DNA from 3 places in the Exiguobacterium sp. s130 genome. Region 1 is predicted to be linked to each of the others. Evidence: riboswitches for the same ligand, from Rfam matches in the RefSeq annotation. Region 1 holds a riboswitch; each other region holds the start of a gene.
The links. Region 1 has a riboswitch for thiamine pyrophosphate ahead of thiD (bifunctional hydroxymethylpyrimidine kinase/phosphomethylpyrimidine kinase). Riboswitches for the same ligand answer to the same signal wherever they lie in the genome.
Positions count from the first base shown of each region.

Region 1 (6,045 bases):
AAGGCTGAAAATGCCGCAGAACAACGTAAATTAGAAAAAGCAATTAAAAAACAAGAGTCGAAAATTTCGAAAGAACAACGTCAAATCAATCGAATCGATGCAGCGATCAACGAAAAGATTTTTCAGATTTCCGAAAAAAATAAACAAATCGAGAAATTGAATTTGCGAATCGATGAATTAAAAGCAGACATCGTTCGCTACGAAGAGATGTTGAAAAAACAAGAAGAACTACTCGGTGATCGTCTACGTGTCTTCCAAGAAAACGATGGAAACTCAATCAAATGGGAAGAAGTCATTTTTGGATCGAAGGATTTAGGTGATTTATTTAGTCGTGTCATGGCAGGGAAAAAAATCGCGGAGCAAGATGATAAAATGATTTCGGATTACATCGCAACCCAACAAAAGCTAGCGGAAGCAAAACAAGCGCTCGTTGAAAAAAAGGCGGAGCAGGTTGAAGAGAAGAAAACATTAATCGAACAAAAAAAAGCGTTGAAAGTTCAAATGAAAGAACGCAGTGCTACGCTTAAAAAATTAAGAAAAGGTAAGACGAAGTTTACGACAGAACTTCTAGACGCGAAAGAACTACAAGCGACACTTGAAGCTCAAGAACGTGCGATTGCGGCAGCGAAGGCAGCAGCTAAAGTGGCGGCTGAAAGAGCAGCAGCCGAGAAAGCAGCAGCTGAAAAAGCCGCTAAAGCGAATGCTCAAGCAGCAAAACAAGCAGGTAAGAGTTCAGAATCACCTACTTCAGTTGCTTCACCCGTTGTTTCGAGCGGTGGGAAATTCGTTCGTCCATCTTCTGGTGGCGTATCACAAGGGTTTGGACCAGCAAGCGGTGCGAACGGCTATACGTTCCATAATGGTGTCGATTTCAGTGGTTCGGTCGGCTCACCAATCGTCGCAGCAGCAGCTGGAACGGTCATTACAGCTTCAGGTGGTGGGCCTTATGGAAATCACGTCATGATTTCTCACTTCCTTGACGGGAAAGTCTATACGACAGTCTACGCTCATATGAGTTCGTTATCTGTTCATGCAGGACAAACAGTTTCTCAAGGTCAGCAAGTTGGAACACTTGGTAGTACTGGGAATTCAACAGGACCACACTTGCATTTCGAACTACATGTCGGAGGCTATCAGTACAGTGCCTCTTCTCCTCTGAATGCAGTTAATCCATTAGCATATCTATAATTCAAAACGAGCTTCGGCTCGTTTTTTTCTTGCCGCTATGCTACAGTTAAGGCGAAATGAATACTTGAGCAACTAGGGGAGCTGGAGGAATCCGGCTGAGAGGAAAACCAATCTGTTTTCGACCCTATTACCTGAACTGGATAATACCAGCGTAGGAAAGTTGAGCCGAACGGATACCGAAGTGGTTGGATAACGATTTCGTATAGCGTCGACTGCTTTTTTACAGCGGTCGACGCTTTTTTTGTCGGTAACAACTCCCTTACATTGCTCGATGGAAAGGTGAGAAAAATATGAAACATGTATTGACGATTGCGGGATCTGACTCCGGTGGTGGAGCTGGAATTCAGGCAGATTTAAAGACATTTTCGGCATTGGGCGTTTATGGGATGAGTGTTTTGACAGCGGTAACGGCTCAAAATACACTGGGCGTTCAAGCAGTAGAAGAGTTATCATCGGAAATCGTTGATGCCCAATTAGCTTCAATCTTTTCAGATATTCGTGTGGATGCTATCAAAATCGGTATGGTCTCGAATGCACAAACGATTCACGTCATTGCAACACATCTTCGCAAACAGACAGTTCCAATCATACTAGACCCTGTCATGGTCGCAAAAGGCGGGCATGCCCTATTGCGGACGGAGGCAGAGGAAGCACTAATCGCGGAGTTACTGCCACTTGCGACACTCGTCACACCAAATTTACCGGAAGCAGAGCGCTTAACAGGGCAATCAGTTACTAATCTAGAGGAGATGCGACTTGCGATGCATCAGTTGGCTATGGAGACTGGAGCTGTCTTGTTAAAAGGTGGACATCTACCGGGAGCTGCCACGGATTTATTATGGGACGGGCAAGAAGAATACCGTTTCACATCAGATCGGTTAGATAATCAACATACTCACGGAACAGGCTGTACCTTATCTGCAGCGATTGCGGCACGGATGGCACTTGGAGAAGCTTTACCGGACAGTGTACGTCAGGCCAAGAAGTATGTTACAGAGGCGATTCGTCATGGATTTGCTCTCGGACAAGGGATTGGACCGACACATCATTTTCATTCACTTTGGAGGGATTCACATGTTTACGACCATTCTTAAACACAAACCACTCATTCATCATTTGACGAACACAGTCACGATCAATGATTGCGCCAATGTCACACTTGCCGTTGGCGCATCTCCAGTCATGGCGGAGGATATTCGCGAAGTGGAAGAGATGGTTCGACGCGCGCAAGCTCTTGTCTTGAACATTGGAACAATTGATGCAGACATGCAAGCAACTCAACGACTCGCCGCAAGCGAAGCGAGACGCTTGAACGTTCCGATCATCCTTGATCCAGTTGGAGCGGGAGCCACATCATTGCGTACGTCCTTTTCAAAAGAATTGAGTAGACTCGGATGTACGGTCGTTAAAGGAAATGCTTCAGAAATCAAGACATTGCTTGGGGAGAATGGACGAACAAAAGGAGTCGATGCTGCTAGTGATGAGATCATGGATCGAGAAATCATTCGTGCATTCGCTCGTAAACAAAAGTCCGTCATTGTCGTCACAGGTCCAATCGACTACATCACGGATGGCATGCGCGAAGTGGAACTACAAGTAGGTACGCCGCGTCTCGGAGACGTCACAGGTACGGGGTGTATGACAGCTTCTTTGATTGCGAGTTTTCTTGGTGCAGGATATTCTGCATTTGAGGCAGCAGTCCACGGAACATTTATCATGGGAAAAGCAGGAGAACAGGCAGCATCAGAAAAAGGTCTAGGTAATTTCAAACGAGAGTTGTTCAATGCAATCAGTCTGATGACGGAGCAAGATTTGATGGAGGTGGTAGAACATGTCAATTGATTATTCCATTTATGCGGTGACAGATCGTCGATATCATCCGGGAGTTGCAATCGAAACGGTCGTTGAAGAAGCGATTTTAGGTGGTGCAACGATTATACAATTACGGGAAAAAACAGCGCAGGGAAAGGAATTCTTCGAACAGGCAGTCCGGTTAAAGAGACTGACGGATCGTCATGATGTTCCTTTGATTATCAATGACCGAATTGATATTGCGTTACTTGTCGGAGCTGGTTTGCATATCGGACAAGAAGATATTCCTCTAACCGCAGCGCGACGTCTCTTACCGAACACTGTGATCGGCGTATCGGTAGCAACCGTCGCGCAAGCGATTGAAGCAGAACGAGATGGAGCATCTTATTTAGGTGTAGGTTCTCTATTTGCGACGTCATCGAAAGCAGACGCCGACTCGATGTCACACACGATGCTTCAAGCGATTCGCGAAGCCGTGCGCTTACCTTTAATTGGCATTGGCGGAATTACGGCAACGAATGTCGCTTCTCTTCCTATCCCATTAGAAGGATATGCGGTCATCTCGGAAATTTTTGCTAAAGAAGATCGACGGCGTGCTGCACAACATATGACAGATGCTGTACGGGAATGGCATCAATCTCTTCAGAACAGGGTATAATCCGTTCAGAGGTGATTGTATTGAAATGGCAGACGATCCGTTTTCGGGGCTATTGGATCCGGTATCGATTGGAACCACAAATCATTCGCGTAGATAATCGGGGGATCTACCATTTGGGGAAAATTTTATTTCCGCGTCCTAATCGTGTATCTTATGAAATGGCTCTCTTGCTGAAGGAAAAGTATGAAAGACGCTACAAACGTCCGTTGTATATCAAGACAAGTTCGATCGCTACAGAAATTTGGGGACACACCCACTTAGACATCTATTATCGAATACTGCTTCGTCTCCCGATTCCTGCTCGATTACGTAAGCGTTATAGGAATCGATTGGAGAGTACGAAGATCATCGATATCGGTGTACGTGCGGTCGATCAAAATCGAATCGTTTGGGATATCGGTGATTACGTAGGGGGATGGGTTGTATTTTGGCTCATTCGTAGGCGGATGCGCTGAACTTGCAAATGTCCTGTTTCTCATGGTGCAATATAGAAATAGAAACGAGGTGACGGACATGGACATTCCCCGTTGTGAAACGATTGCTATTGATGAACAGCGTGCGTCTGAGATTGGACAAGTCGTTGATACGATTCCGACGCTTGAAATCGGAAAATTATTTAAGATCCTTTCAGATGCGACACGACTACGAATCGTTTATGCGTTGACGATCGAAGAGGAATTGTGCGTTTGTGATGTCTCTGCTTCTGTCGACTGCTCGATTGCGACAGCATCTCATCATCTTCGCTCCCTGTTAAAACAAGGGCTCGTCAAGTTTCGTAAAGATGGAAAAGTCGTGTATTATTCTTTAGATGACCATCATGTGTCGTCGCTTGTTCATATGGCGATGGAGCATGTACAAGAGGGAAAAGCAGTATCTGAATAATTCTTAGAGTAAACGAAAAGCGCAGCCAAAGCTGCGCTTTTCGTTTACTCTAAGGACGATTCGTCTGACTTGTTAGGTGCGAACCGGTGGGAAAAAAAGATTGTCGCACTAATTAATAAAAAGGACAGAATAGAGAGACTGAGACACATCCATTTATATCTAGCGACTAAAGTATCTGATTGTTGTAATTTTGCTTGAAGTGTCTTATACAAATCATCTTTCACACGAGATAAGTCCTCGAGAATCGTTTGTGTCGTTTGCGTCGTTTGTTTGGCAAGGCGCTTTGCTGCCGTTGGACTCTGACGCTCATAGACGACGAATACTCGTTCAATCTCGGACTCCCAGACATTATTGCGACGTAGTAAATCCTTGATTGCTCCTGGCGTGGTCGACGATTGATTTAGACTGTTTCGTAAATCATGAATTTTAGAAGTAGAAAAGTAATACTGTTCGAGATAACGACTATCTTCATACAATAAAAGACCACGCACCGCATTGGCACGATCTCGGTTATGTTCAACCAACTGGTCCACTTGATTGATTAACGGTATGTCATGATCCTTCATTTGCTCTGTTATCGTTGCAATCGTCCGATAACCGGATAGGGCGTAAATGATTGGGATAGAAGCGAATAAACTGATCAAAAGGATCAGCAGAATACGCTGACGCCAAAGTGAGTGCATGCAATCATTCCTTTAAATAAATAGACATGTCATAAGCTTAACTACTATCGCAAAAAAAGTGAAGCCTGTCCATTTTTTGAATAGGGAGAAGAAAGTAAAAAAATCAGTATTCCGAATAAAAAAGCAGGAAAGCTGGTGCAATACGAGAAGCTGTTTTAAAGTAAACGAAATAGAAAAAGCACAGCTAGGCTGCGCTTGAGTTTAAAACGAATACGAATGTTCCTTATAATTCCCAAAAATAGTATGGATTTCTGAGAACGTAACGAACGCGTTAGGTTCGACAGAAGAAACGATTTCTTGCAAACGGACGATTTCATTATTTTGAACGACGACATAGACCATTTTCTTCGTTCGGTTGGAGTATCCTCCCCGTGCATCAAGGATCGTCACACCACGACCAAGTTCTTTTGTGATGACTTCATTTATTTCATCCGCCTTTTCGCAAATAATGATACATTGCTTAGAAGCGGAATAAAAACTGTAAACCGTTTGAAGAGCTTTGGCGCGAACGAAGCTCATGATAAGAGCATACATAACGTGTTTCAAATCGAAGACCCACCATACCAAGATATAGATGACAAGATCTTGTATCAGAAATATGCGAGGAAGTGGCCAATTATGAAAACGAGCAAAGAAAAACTTTCCAAGAATATCGAGTCCACCTGTCGATGCGCCACCAAAGAAAATCAATGCCATCGCAAGACCAGAGACTAGACCGGCAAAGATGGAGGCAACAAGCGGATCGTTCAATGACTCGGGAACGATCTGAGTCGGAATCCAGTCGATTAAAAAAGAAGAGGCAACGACAATGATGCCAGATAA
Region 1 covers NZ_JACSNI010000005.1:101,149-107,193, forward strand. Annotated here, with positions in the region: gene HZS85_RS13040 (murein hydrolase activator EnvC family protein) at 1-1,188, shown strand, start outside; TPP riboswitch at 1,253-1,363, shown strand; gene thiD (bifunctional hydroxymethylpyrimidine kinase/phosphomethylpyrimidine kinase) at 1,479-2,282, shown strand; gene thiM (hydroxyethylthiazole kinase) at 2,263-3,030, shown strand; gene thiE (thiamine phosphate synthase) at 3,020-3,658, shown strand; gene HZS85_RS13060 (hypothetical protein) at 3,772-4,113, shown strand; gene HZS85_RS13065 (ArsR/SmtB family transcription factor) at 4,172-4,540, shown strand; gene HZS85_RS13070 (CHASE3 domain-containing protein) at 4,585-5,223, opposite strand; gene HZS85_RS13075 (YitT family protein) at 5,425-6,045, opposite strand, start outside.

Region 2 (6,045 bases), on a different contig from region 1:
GGAGGGGCGACGACGTCTCGACTTCGAGAATCTTCGATGCATCCTGATGCAAATCTTCTCTACGTTCGACACTACAAGGTGACAGATAGAATGGGTTCAAGTTCGTCCGGTACCGGTCCGGATTCCAGTTGGCTTGCTGGACAACCGCCTGTGTTTCTTCCGTCTGTGCTTGATCCTTCATCGGATCGAATTCTTGTTTCATCTGAATCACTCCTCTTCACGTTCAAAACCTGTAGACCGATTTATGTCTGAAGTCTTATTTACCTGTTTTTTAAACATTTAAAACATATATTTTTAAAATTAGTTTTACTGTTTTATGAACGTTTATCCGAAATAGGCGTGATACAGTCGTTTTGCTTTAACGAGATCCGCCTCGCCATGAATCAAGACACGACCATCTCGAAAGGCGACCATTCGATGCTCATCCGTCGTAAACGCCAGCAAGTATGGATTATGGGCGGAAATCGACGCAACCGGCTGGAGGCGTTGTTTTAATTGTTCGAGATCCCGCTGCCCGTCTCCCCGGATTTGAACGGCATCGCGACCGCACAGTGCCGTGAAACGCACCGTTTGATTCGATAAATAAGGATAAGACGGCTCGATGCCGCACGAGGGGCACTCTGTTTGCTTCAGTGACTGGACGTTGATTTGTTGGAATGTATTCGACCACACGTCAAAGGCAAGCAGACGTGTCCGCAACGCGTCCGTCTTCCCGCTCAACCACTTCAACGCTTCCGTCACTTGTAGAGAGGCGACCATCTGAACAGCTGGACCGATGATTCCCGCCGTATCACACGTCTCCTGATCACGTGGTAATTGATCGAGCAGACAATGCAGACATGGCGTCTCTCCCGGGCGAACAGTGAAAGTAATCCCGTAACTGCCGATGCAGCCACCGTAAATCCACGGAATCGAGCGCAACAATGCCATATCGTTCATCAGTAAACGAATATCGAAATGATCCGTCGCATCGATGATGAGATCAATATCATCGAGAAGCCACGTCAGCGCTGCCCGGTCGACATCTAATACATGTGCTTCGATCATCACCTTCGAATTAATCGCTTCAAGTCGCGCTTTTGCAGCAATCGCCTTCGGTATGCTGTGCCGTGCATCATCCTCCGTATAGAGTTGTTGCCGTTGTAGATTACTCCACTCGACATAATCACGGTCGACGATTCGGACGACGCCGACACCAGCGCGAACGAGTTGTTCTGCCGATGCTGTTCCGAGTGCCCCCATCCCGATGATCAGTACCTTTGCTGTTGCGAAGCGTGCTTGTCCTGCTTCTCCAATCGGTCGAAATCGAGTTTGACGTGAATAACGTGTCATCGAATCAATCCACTCGTTGGACTACTCGCGACTGCATACTGTTTCTTCTCGATTCTTCCCGCTTCGTAGCCGAAGCGCCCTGCTTCGACAGCTAGTCGCATCGCGTGCGCCATCTTGACCGGATCTTGGGCATGGGCGACAGCGGAGTTCAATAAGACACCATCCGCTCCCAGTTCCATTGCATAGGCGACGTCAGTTGGAGAACCGATGCCAGCGTCGACGATGACAGGCACCGACGTCTGCTCGATGATGAACTTTAGGTGGAGCGGATTGAGGATGCCTTGCCCGGAACCGATCGGTGACGCAGCCGGCATGATGGCATGACAGCCGAGTTCCTCGAGTCGTCGTGCAAGGACGACGTCGTCCGATGTATACGGTAAGACGATGAACCCATCTTTGAGTAACTCTTCAGAAGCCCGTAACGTCTCGATTGGGTCAGGTAGTAATGTCTTATCGCACCCAATCACTTCAACCTTGACCATGTCACACATACCGGATGCCCGCGCAAGCTTTGCTAGCCGGACCGCTTCTTCCGCTGTCTTCGCACCAGCCGTGTTCGGTAGTAAATCGTACTTCGTTAAATCAAGCGACTCCAAGAAATTCGATTGTTGTTTGTCGAAGAGATCGAGCCGCCGGACAGCGAACGTCAAGATTTGTGAAGCGGACGCATCGATGGCCTCCTGCTGTACCGTAGCATCCGTATATTTCCCCGTTCCAAGTAATAACCGTGATTCGAATGTCTTTTCTCCAATTTTCAACATCTTTATCCTCCTCCTACGAAATGAACGATTTCGAATGTGTCATTGTTCCGAACGACCGTTTGATCGTAAGCTCCGCGGTCGATGATCTGTCGGTTCTGTTCGACGATGACGAGTTTTTCCCCTAAGCCAAGTTGCGTGAGCATATCCTCAATCGTTTCAATCTGTTCAATGGTGTGGTCGTTGCCGTTAATCGTAATGTTCATCGGACTTCCTCCTTTAGAGTCAACTGTAATGTGTTTGCCAAGACTTCCGTTGTCGCCGGTGCGAGTAATATGCCATGCCGATGATGCCCCGTCGCTATAAAGATCCGCCGGGATGAATCAGCGACTCCGATATATGGCAAGCCGGACTCTGTTTGTGGTCGTACGCCTGACCAGACTTCTTCGATGACAGCATCACGGATCGATGGATAGAGACGCTCTGCTGCTTGAAGCAGTGACGTGACTCCTGCGACACTAACACCGATCGTCTCGTCGTGCGGTAGTTCGGTCGCACCGATCAATATCCGTCCGTCCGCTTTCGGTACGAGGTAGACGGCGTCATCAAACAGGATCGAGCGTAATGGCTGACCTGCGAGACGGACCGCCAGACACTCCCCTTTGACCCCATATGTCGCAATCGAAATGCCAGCTGTATCGAGCAAGGCTTGGGACCCGCGTCCGGCAGCAACCGTCACCGTTCGTCCCGTCCACGTTCCCATGTTCGACTCAACCCTAATGAAATCATTACTCTCCTCGATTCGCGTGACGTCCACCTGTTCTTCGATTGGTACCCCACGATTTCGTAAGGCATGCATCAATGCAGTCGTCAGTCGTCGCGGATCGATTTGACCGACCGATGGAAATAAGTATTCTTGTCCATTTCGTTTCAATAAAAATGGTTGTTTCCGGTAGCCACAATCGATCCCGGTCTCGTTCTCAAGGCGACGTGCGAGCAACGGATACAGACGGCGACTTCGAGCGGCAAGCGTATGCAATTCTTCTCTCAGCTCGATGTCCGTCGCAAGCATCCCGGCAGCCGCCCGACTCGTCCCTTGTCCGCATGTTCCGCGATCAAGGACAAGAACGGATTCGTTCTGACAAGCGAGACTGTAAGCAAGCGTCAAACCGATGACTCCACCGCCGATGATGATGTGATCTGTCATACCCGTACCCCCTGATAACGCTGAATGGCAGCATGCGGGTCCGCTTGACCGAGAATACCGGATAAGACGGCGATTCCGCTTGCACCGGTCGCTGCGATTTCAGGAATGCGATCAGGAGTGATCCCGCCGATTGCGATGACTGGTTTCGTCGTGAAGGTGACAACTTGCTTCAAGGCGTCGATCCCTCGCGGTGGCACGTTTGGTTTCGACGCTGTCGGATAAATATGACCGTACAGCAGTCGGTCGGCTCCTTCCGCTTCTGCTGCAAGTGCTTCTGCCAGAGAGTGGACGGATTTCCCGATGATGAGATCCGGAAAGTGTCGCCGAACATCGCGGACACATAAGGATCGTCGCGTCAACTGCACACCGATACCAGCGACATGGGCGACGTCGACCCGGTCATGAACGGTTAATTGATTAGGCGAATACCCTTTCGCAAGGAGCGCGTCAATCAGTTCTAGCAATTCTGCTGCCGACAAATTCGGTTCTCGAAGATGAAGCTGATCCGTATATGGTTGAAGCGATTGAAAGGTTTCCACTCCATCGCGTGGATTGATGGATCCCGTCGAAATCAGATGTAAACGCATCATGTTCTTCCTTTCCATACGAAAAAGGACCACTCCCGACGTTGAAGGGAGTGGTCCGAAAATGCGCTAAAGCGCTAAGGATATCTAAGGTTTCGAGCCACTTCCCTCCGCTAGTACGAACTAGATCAGGTTCAAAGGGTCCGGATACTTCCGTCTCAGTCTGCTGGGAGACTCCCCTAGTGTCTTTTCGTGTTTAATTGGCTTGCCCCATTAGTCTAGCATGAGTTGCTTTACTTCGCTAGTCCTAGTTGAGCGCTTCCACTTGCTGAATAAGCTCCGATTTCGTCGGTCGCTGTTGCTTCTGGCTGTCGGCATAGGTCTGCTTCAGCTTTAAGATCCGCATCACTTTAGCATCGAGCATCGCAGGCGTCAGCGTTTTGTCTTTAACGGCTTGCATCACTTCGGTGTGGACCTTCGGATAGGCACCTGCTTCCGAAAACATCGCCATATCAGCTCCATTGACAAGTGCCTGGCGTGCCGCTTCCGCGAGACCATATCGTTTCGTGATCGCCCCCATGACAAGGTCATCCGTGATGATGACACCCTTGAATCCGAGTTGTTGACGCAAGAGGTCAGTCAAGATCGGCTTCGAGAGCGAAGATGGATTTTGGTCGTCATACGCGGGATAGAGAATATGGGCGACCATCACCATCTCGGCGCCCTCTTGAATCGCTTCTTGGAACGGTAACAGTTCCGTTCGCTTCAGTTCTTCCTTTGATGCTGTCACTTTCGGCAAACCGACATGGGAATCGACACTCGTATTGCCGTGACCGGGAAAATGTTTGACGACCGGAATCGTTCCCGTCTCTTGCATCCCGTGCATCAGGGCCGTACCGAGAGTCGCAACGGTCTTCGGATCAGCACTTAACGCACGGTCGCCGATGATTGGATTGTTCGGATTGCTATTGACGTCAAGGACCGGTGCGAAGTCCATGTTGAACCCATAAAATCGTGACAGGTGACCGAGCGTACGTCCGACATCTTCCATTTTTGCAGCATCTGCACCTTGCGCCATCCGTTGACTCGTCGGGAGACGTAATCGTTGATCCGGTACCCGGCTGACCCGTCCGCCCTCTTCATCAACCCCGACGAAAACATACGGTTTTTGGTTCGTTTCTTGAATGGCACGCGTGAACGTCAAGAGTTGATCTTCTGACGTAATATTCCCACCAAGCAGTAAGACCCCACCGATCGCATGCGTCTGCAACAATTTCCGGTCAGCTGCTGAAAGTTCCGTTCCGGCAACTCCGATATAGAGCAATTGATCGATCTTTTCTGACGTCGACATCGCTTCAAGTTGCTGCTTTAATCGTGCTTGTTGTTGTTCTTCCTTTGTCGGCTCAGGCTTTGATTTCTTCGCCTCCGTCGGTTGCTTCGTTGCTGGTTGTGATGGTTTCGTTGGTTCCGTCGTCTCCTGCGCACACCCTGCAAGCAACAGGCAACCGATCAGTGCTACTTTCTTCACAAAGGATCCTCGCTCCGGACACCATTGATGGAATAATAGACGGAAATCTCAGCGTTCAAGGATTGCGAAACCGAACAATATTTATCTTTTGATAACGAGATGGCGCGACGGACCTTATCTTCCGGGAGATCACCTTCAAGCCGGTAATGAATCGAGATCGACGTAAAACGCCGCGGATGATCCTCTGCCCGTTCCCCTTCGATATCCATTTCGAAATGAGTGATCGTCAAGCGCATCTTCTCTAAAATCGAGACGATGTCGATTCCAGTACAGCCGGCAACGGCATGTAGCAGCAGTTCAGTCGGTCGTGGTGCTTGATTTTCGCCACCGTTCTCCGGTGCTGCATCCATCGCAAGATGATGCCCTGATTCCGTCTGTCCACTAAACCCCATCTGTTTGTTCCATGTCACTGTCGCTTGCATCGTTTCCACTCCTTTGTCAGTAGTCTTCTTCTGTAGTATACGCAAAAAACAGCAAGCCTGGAAATTCACACGCTATTTCGAATAATGGTTCTTTTCCCGAATTCTCGCTTTGCGATACCCGACGAAATCGTTTCATGCTATCCTGTTACTCATAGTTTCGCGCGCAAGCGCCAGAATTGAGGAATCATCCATGTCACCTACTACTCGTTTAAGTCGACGCGATTGGCTGTTGATCGCCACGTTGTCGCTCCTGACGTTCGTTCTCGGAACAAGCGAATTCGTCATCGTCGGGATCCTCGCTGAAATCTCCTCAGCTCTTAATATCACGATCGCA
Region 2 covers NZ_JACSNI010000003.1:458,617-464,661, reverse strand. Annotated here, with positions in the region: gene HZS85_RS10020 (hypothetical protein) at 1-202, opposite strand, end outside; gene HZS85_RS10015 (ThiF family adenylyltransferase) at 325-1,332, opposite strand; gene HZS85_RS10010 (thiazole synthase) at 1,329-2,093, opposite strand; gene thiS (sulfur carrier protein ThiS) at 2,096-2,296, opposite strand; gene HZS85_RS10000 (FAD-dependent oxidoreductase) at 2,293-3,237, opposite strand; gene HZS85_RS09995 (thiamine phosphate synthase) at 3,234-3,827, opposite strand; TPP riboswitch at 3,910-4,012, opposite strand; gene nagZ (beta-N-acetylhexosaminidase) at 4,069-5,289, opposite strand; gene HZS85_RS09985 (OsmC family protein) at 5,286-5,711, opposite strand; gene HZS85_RS09980 (MFS transporter) at 5,902-6,045, shown strand, end outside.
Region 2: another riboswitch for thiamine pyrophosphate. It lies ahead of HZS85_RS09995 (thiamine phosphate synthase); the one in region 1 lies ahead of thiD (bifunctional hydroxymethylpyrimidine kinase/phosphomethylpyrimidine kinase).

Region 3 (6,045 bases), on a different contig from region 1:
TCGGAATCGGTGCTGCAACGGTCGACACACGGTTGACGGATGATCGCTGTGAACCAGGCGGTCAAATCCACGGTGTCGTCCATATCAAAGGTGGAAACGTCGATCAAGAAATTGACCGGATTTATCTTGAATTCAACACGCAGTACAAACAAGAAGTCAATGATAGTACGACGTTTACGACCTTTACGCTCGACCGGTTTGCCTTAAATGAAGCGAAGTTCACGATCGAAGCGGGTGTCGAGCGGGAAATTCCATTCACATTACGTGTGCCACTAAATACGCCACTCTCCGTCAGCCAATCGAAATCATGGATCGAGACCGGACTTGACATCGCACAATCCGTTGATCCGTCGGACCGTGACGCTGTCATCGTCGAAGCAAACCGTTATCAAACGACGGTCTTAGATGCCATGGAGTCACTTGGCTTCCGGTTAAAGAAAGCCGATACAGAAAAATTACCTGGACGATTCCGTAAAGATTTACCGATTGCTCAGGAACTTGAATACTCAGCACGCAATACACACTACGCTCATAAACTGGATGAGATCGAAATCATCATGCTCCAAGACAGCTCAGGGATTGATTTAATCGTCCAAGTCGATCGTCGTGCGCATAGTCTCGGATCATTGTTCAGTGAAATGGCTGGAGCGGATGAGTCGATGATCAAACTCCGCCTATCCAATAGTGAACTGCAGGATCAGTCATTTGTCGAACGCCAGCTGACAAACATCGTGGAGCGCTATAGCTGATCGATCGAATGACTAAAAAGTGATTCCTCTTCAAGGGGAGTCATTTTTTTTTTCAAATCGGAATGCACAAAAACATTATTAAAACTTATTTGCTAATGTAATCGTTTTCAAATAAAATATTGTTTTAAAACAAGCACCTTGCTATACTGTCCGTATTGAAAAGTATTCCAGTCGTGGTTTGACTAGAGGAGGATGTACATCATGAAAAGGATTGGGCAATTCACGTTAACAGCAGGACTCGCAGCAGTACTCGTCTCAAGTAGTTTGCCTGTCATGGCAGAGGCAGGATCTTCAGCAGATCGGATCAGTCAAAAAATCGACATGATGACACTCGAACAAAAAATCGGACAGATGATCATGCCGGACTTCCGGCAGTGGAATGGCAGTAACCATACGTCGCTTGCTCCGGAAGTCGCGAACATCATCGACCGCTATGATTTAGGTGGCGTCATCTTGTTTGCTGAGAACGTCAGTGAAACCGAACAGACGACAAAACTCGTTCATGATCTGCAAGAAGTCGTCAAACAAGATGACAGCAACGATATTCCGCTCTTTGTCACGATCGACCAAGAAGGTGGCATCGTCACTCGGCTCGGAACAGGAACGAACTTACCCGGCAATATGGCGTTAGGTGCGACCCGTAGTAGCGCGTATGCCAATGATGCCGGTCATATCATCGGTTCCGAACTGCATGCGCTTGGCATCAATGTCAACTTCGGTCCGGTTCTTGACGTCAACAGTAACCCTGGAAATCCCGTCATCGGTGTTCGCTCGTTCTCAAGTGACCCGGAGCTCGTCGGAACGCTCGGTTCCGCTTTGATGAAGGGTATTCAAACTGAAGGCGTCGCAGCGACCGCGAAACACTTCCCGGGTCACGGCGATACCGCGATCGATTCCCATTATGGCTTGCCGGTTGTCGACCGGTCCCTGGAGGAGCTGGAACAAGTCGAGCTCGTCCCGTTCAAGCGAGCCATCGCCGAAGACATCGATATGATCATGACAGGACACATCGGAATGCCGCAAATCGAGTCTGAAGTCGTCACGTCAAAAAACGGCACTTTCCCTTTACCTGCGACATTGTCGGATGACGTCATCACGGGCGTACTGCGCGAAAAACTCGGCTACGATGGCATCGTCATCACGGATGCTTTGAATATGCAGGCGATCGCCGACAATTTTACGGAATCAGAAGCCGTTCTGAAAACATTTGACGCCGGTGTCGACATCGCGCTCATGCCGACGATTCTTCGTTCCGAGCAGGATGTCACAAAACTCGACCAGATTTTTAAGGACGTGATTGCGGCAGTCAAAGACGGACGTCTGTCAGAGGAACGGATTGATCAATCGGTCGAGCGGATCCTGACGCTGAAGGCAGAACGCGGAATATGGAATGGCACGACGGATACGACATCCTTAGCTGATAAACTCGCGCAAGCGAACCAAATCGTCGGTAGTCCCGAACATAAAGCAAAAGAACGCGCGATGACGGAAGCCGCGGTCACACTCCTGAAAAATGATCAGCGGACGTTACCCTTCAAGCCGAAAAAGAATGCAAACGTTCTTGTGATCGCCCCTGCGACGGATCAAACGGACAGCATGAAAAAGACGATTGCTTCCCTGCCTAAGAACCGGAACTGGCACGTAACGACAGCGAATTACTCGGCTACTACGCTACCGCTCGACCAAAACCCGACACTACGGGCACAACTCGATGCAGCAGATTACATCATCGTTGGTTCAAACGTCAATACGAGTGCCAAACTACTGCCTACTGCACCAGAGCAAGCGATTCCAGCTTCAATCTTCCGGTATGCGAAACAAACAAATACACCATCCGCCTTGCTTAGCCTCCGTAATCCATACGATGTCGCCGTTCAACCGGACGCACCGGCACACGTCCTCGTCTATGGTTTTAAAGGGGATCCGAACGGACCGGACTCTGAAGCAGGCAATCTGAAATCAGCGGGACCGAACCTCCCTGCTGGTATTCGAGCAATTTTCGGAACGTTCAAACCGCAAGGCACTTTACCGGTTGATGTGCCGGTCTTTCAGAACGGTGTCTTTACCGATCAACTGCATCTCGAATTCGGTGATGGCTTTAAAAACTGGAAAAAATGAGAACATGATACACAAAAGACCGAGCCCCCTTTAAAGGATGCCTCGGTCTTTTAATGCTTGATACGGATATTCCGCTTCTTCTTTCGCACGATGGTAGACGCGGTAAAGTGAGTAGATCAGCAGTCCATAAATGACAATCATTATGACAGTCGAAATGAAGCTACCGACGCTAAATTCAAACTTGAACGTCACCTTCAAATTCCAGATGGTAGCATATGTGCCATACATCGTCACTAAAAGGGGGATGATATATCCAGCAAATCTAACGTTCGCTTTTCCAAGCATACGTTGTACAACGTAGGCAACGATAATGATCAGCAAAATGATAAAGATTTCCATTTTGATCCCTACTCTCACTATGATATATACCTAATTCTACCATCTATTCGTTTAAGAAGATACCGTCCGTGCTGGAATCGTCTCGTAAATCGACGTAAACGTTTCTTCCGTCCATCCCATATGCCAAAATAGCAACTCATAATAACAGCTCGTCACGAAATGCCGTTTCATCCGCTCTCGTTCAGCCGAGCTTGCTTGTTCCGCCAACGCATCAAGCCGTGCAATCTGTTCAAAGACGACCTTTTTGAACCATTCCGAACTATATGTGTCGATCCATTGCTGATAGATTTTTTCATCCGGTGTACACGTCAATAATTGTTGTCCAACTTCATAATACAACCAGTAACATGGCAAGATGGCAGCAATCGTCTCACCAAGCGTCCCTTCACTCGCATGATGCATGTGGGAGACGTAAGCATATGCTGTCGGTGCCGGTTCAAATGCTTCAAGATCTGCTTCCGTAATACCGAGCGGCTCAAAAAATGATTGATGTAAGCTCAACTCTGCCTCGTAAGTCGAAGTAGCATGCTCGGCAAGTGTCGCGATCGTCGCGAAGTCGTCTGCTTTTGACGCTGCCTTCGCTTGAATCTTCGCAAAGTGTTTTAAATAATAGGCATCCTGCATGACGTAATGCCGAAATTTCGAGAGCGGTAACGTTCCCTCGCCGATTCCTTGTACGAATGGGTGGGTAAAACTACTATCCCAATACGCTTGTGCCGCTTGTTTGATTTCTTGTGTGAATGTCATGATCTCATCCTCCTCGTTTAGTATGATACGAAAAAACACCACCCCGAAACACACGGGCATGGCGCAAGAAGAACAAGACTTGACGCCACTTCCCTCCGTAAGTACGAACTTAATCAGGTTCAAAGGGTCCGAACGTCTTCGTTCGTCTCAGTCGGTCTACCGACTCCCCTAGTGGTCATTATTCGATTCAAATTCACTATAGCATGCTGAAAATGGAAGTCAAGTTGTCCTCTTTTCGCTATACTATGGAGTGTCAGAAGACGGATGCCGTCTCCATCTACAGACCGATTCCGAACTTCTTTCGTTCTCGTACACTAATTTTAGTACCTGATACTATAGTTCATTCTGTTACTTACAATTGGAGGAATTCATTATGCATACACCAACAAAAATCATGGCGTCAGCCGTTATCGCTTCTGCTTTATTACTTCCGACAGCCGCATCCGCTGAGCAAGTCGTTGATAAAACAATCGTCACTCTCGGGGAGTCGCTCGGCGCAAAGGATAAGGCTTGGGTGCTTTCCCGTCTCAATGCACCGGAAGGCATCACGCCGATCATCGCCACTTCTGCTGACGAAGAAAAATATCTCGGGAAAAACATTCCCCAGTCGCAAAAAGGTGGCAACATGTATTCATCCGCTAAAATCGAATTGACGGAAAAAGGTGACGGACTTTCCGTTGCGACGGAAAACATTACGTGGGTGACGAAGGATATGTACTTGAACGCTCTCGTCACGGCAGGTGTCAAAGATGCCGACATCACGATCACTTCTCCTTATAAAGTGACTGGAACATCGGCACTGACAGGAATCATGAAAGCCTATGATCAAACTTCGGCTGAGACCGGAATCAAGCTGAGTGACGAACGGAAAGATTTAGCACAGCAAGAATTATCGGTCACTTCAGACGTCGGGAAGACAGTCGGGACAGATAAAGTCGCTGATTTGATGAATGAGATCAAGGCCGAAATCGCCAATCAAAAACCGGAAACAAAAGTCGAGATCGAAAACCTGATCGTCCAAGTCATTCAAAACAACAACATCCAACTGTCTGATGCACAGATGGATCGGTTGACGAATCTATTCAATCAAATGGAGCAAGCGAACATCAACTGGGGGCAAATCGAGAGTGGACTAAAAAATGCTGGTCAAGACATCCATGCGTTTGCAACGTCCGAGGAGACAAAAGGATTCTTCGCTAAATTATTTGATGGTCTGAGTGACTTCTTCAGCTCGATTGCTGGTGTGTTCAAATAATTCAGACTTCCGCAATTAACAAGATAATGGTAAACTGATTGTATCTGAAACGAAAGGTGGTGTGAAATGATGGACTTTGCTGCGTGCAAACATTGGTTAATGGAACAATTGTATCTGTTGCGCGCGATTTTTCATGGAATGGCGTTCTAAGGCACCCGTCTGCCCTTTTTAGAACTTCATGATTGAAAAATACAGCAAAGCGCATCTTTCACACACTAGGGAGAGTGCTATTTGCGCTCTCCTTTTTTTAATGCGCGCGAAAGGATCAACTCATTATGATGATTTGCGACATTCAACATCTGACAAAACAATTCGGAGGCGAAACGATCTTAACGGACGTTTCCCTCTTCTTAAACGAACACGATCGTGTCGGTCTGATTGGACGAAACGGGAGTGGTAAAACGACATTACTCCGCTTACTTGCTCGCCTTGACCAACCGGACGGTGGCGTCATCTATCAAAAGAACGGTTTGACGATTGGCTACTTGGAACAACTTCCCACTTATACCGAAACGATGACCGGACTCGACGTCCTTTGGGCGGCGTTTGAAGAGATCCTCGCAATCCGTTCTCGGATGCAACAGTTGGAGCTTTTGATGGCGACAGCGCCAGATGATCTGGATGCACTACTCGTTCGATATGCGGAAGCGACAAATGCATTCGAACAAAAAGATGGCTATCTACTCGACTCGAAGATCGAGCGCATGGTGAACGGATTACATTTACGTCCGTTACTCACTCGCCCTTTCCATCAGTTGAGCGGCGGTGAGCAAACTAAGATTTGCCTCGGTCGCATGTTGCTGATGGAACCACACCTCCTAATCCTTGATGAGCCGA
Region 3 covers NZ_JACSNI010000003.1:219,821-225,865, reverse strand. Annotated here, with positions in the region: gene HZS85_RS08800 (sporulation protein) at 1-749, shown strand, start outside; gene HZS85_RS08795 (glycoside hydrolase family 3 protein) at 951-2,867, shown strand; gene HZS85_RS08790 (hypothetical protein) at 2,898-3,206, opposite strand; gene tenA (thiaminase II) at 3,258-3,953, opposite strand; TPP riboswitch at 4,027-4,133, opposite strand; gene HZS85_RS08780 (DUF1002 domain-containing protein) at 4,327-5,208, shown strand; gene abc-f (ribosomal protection-like ABC-F family protein) at 5,484-6,045, shown strand, end outside.
Region 3: another riboswitch for thiamine pyrophosphate. It lies ahead of tenA (thiaminase II); the one in region 1 lies ahead of thiD (bifunctional hydroxymethylpyrimidine kinase/phosphomethylpyrimidine kinase).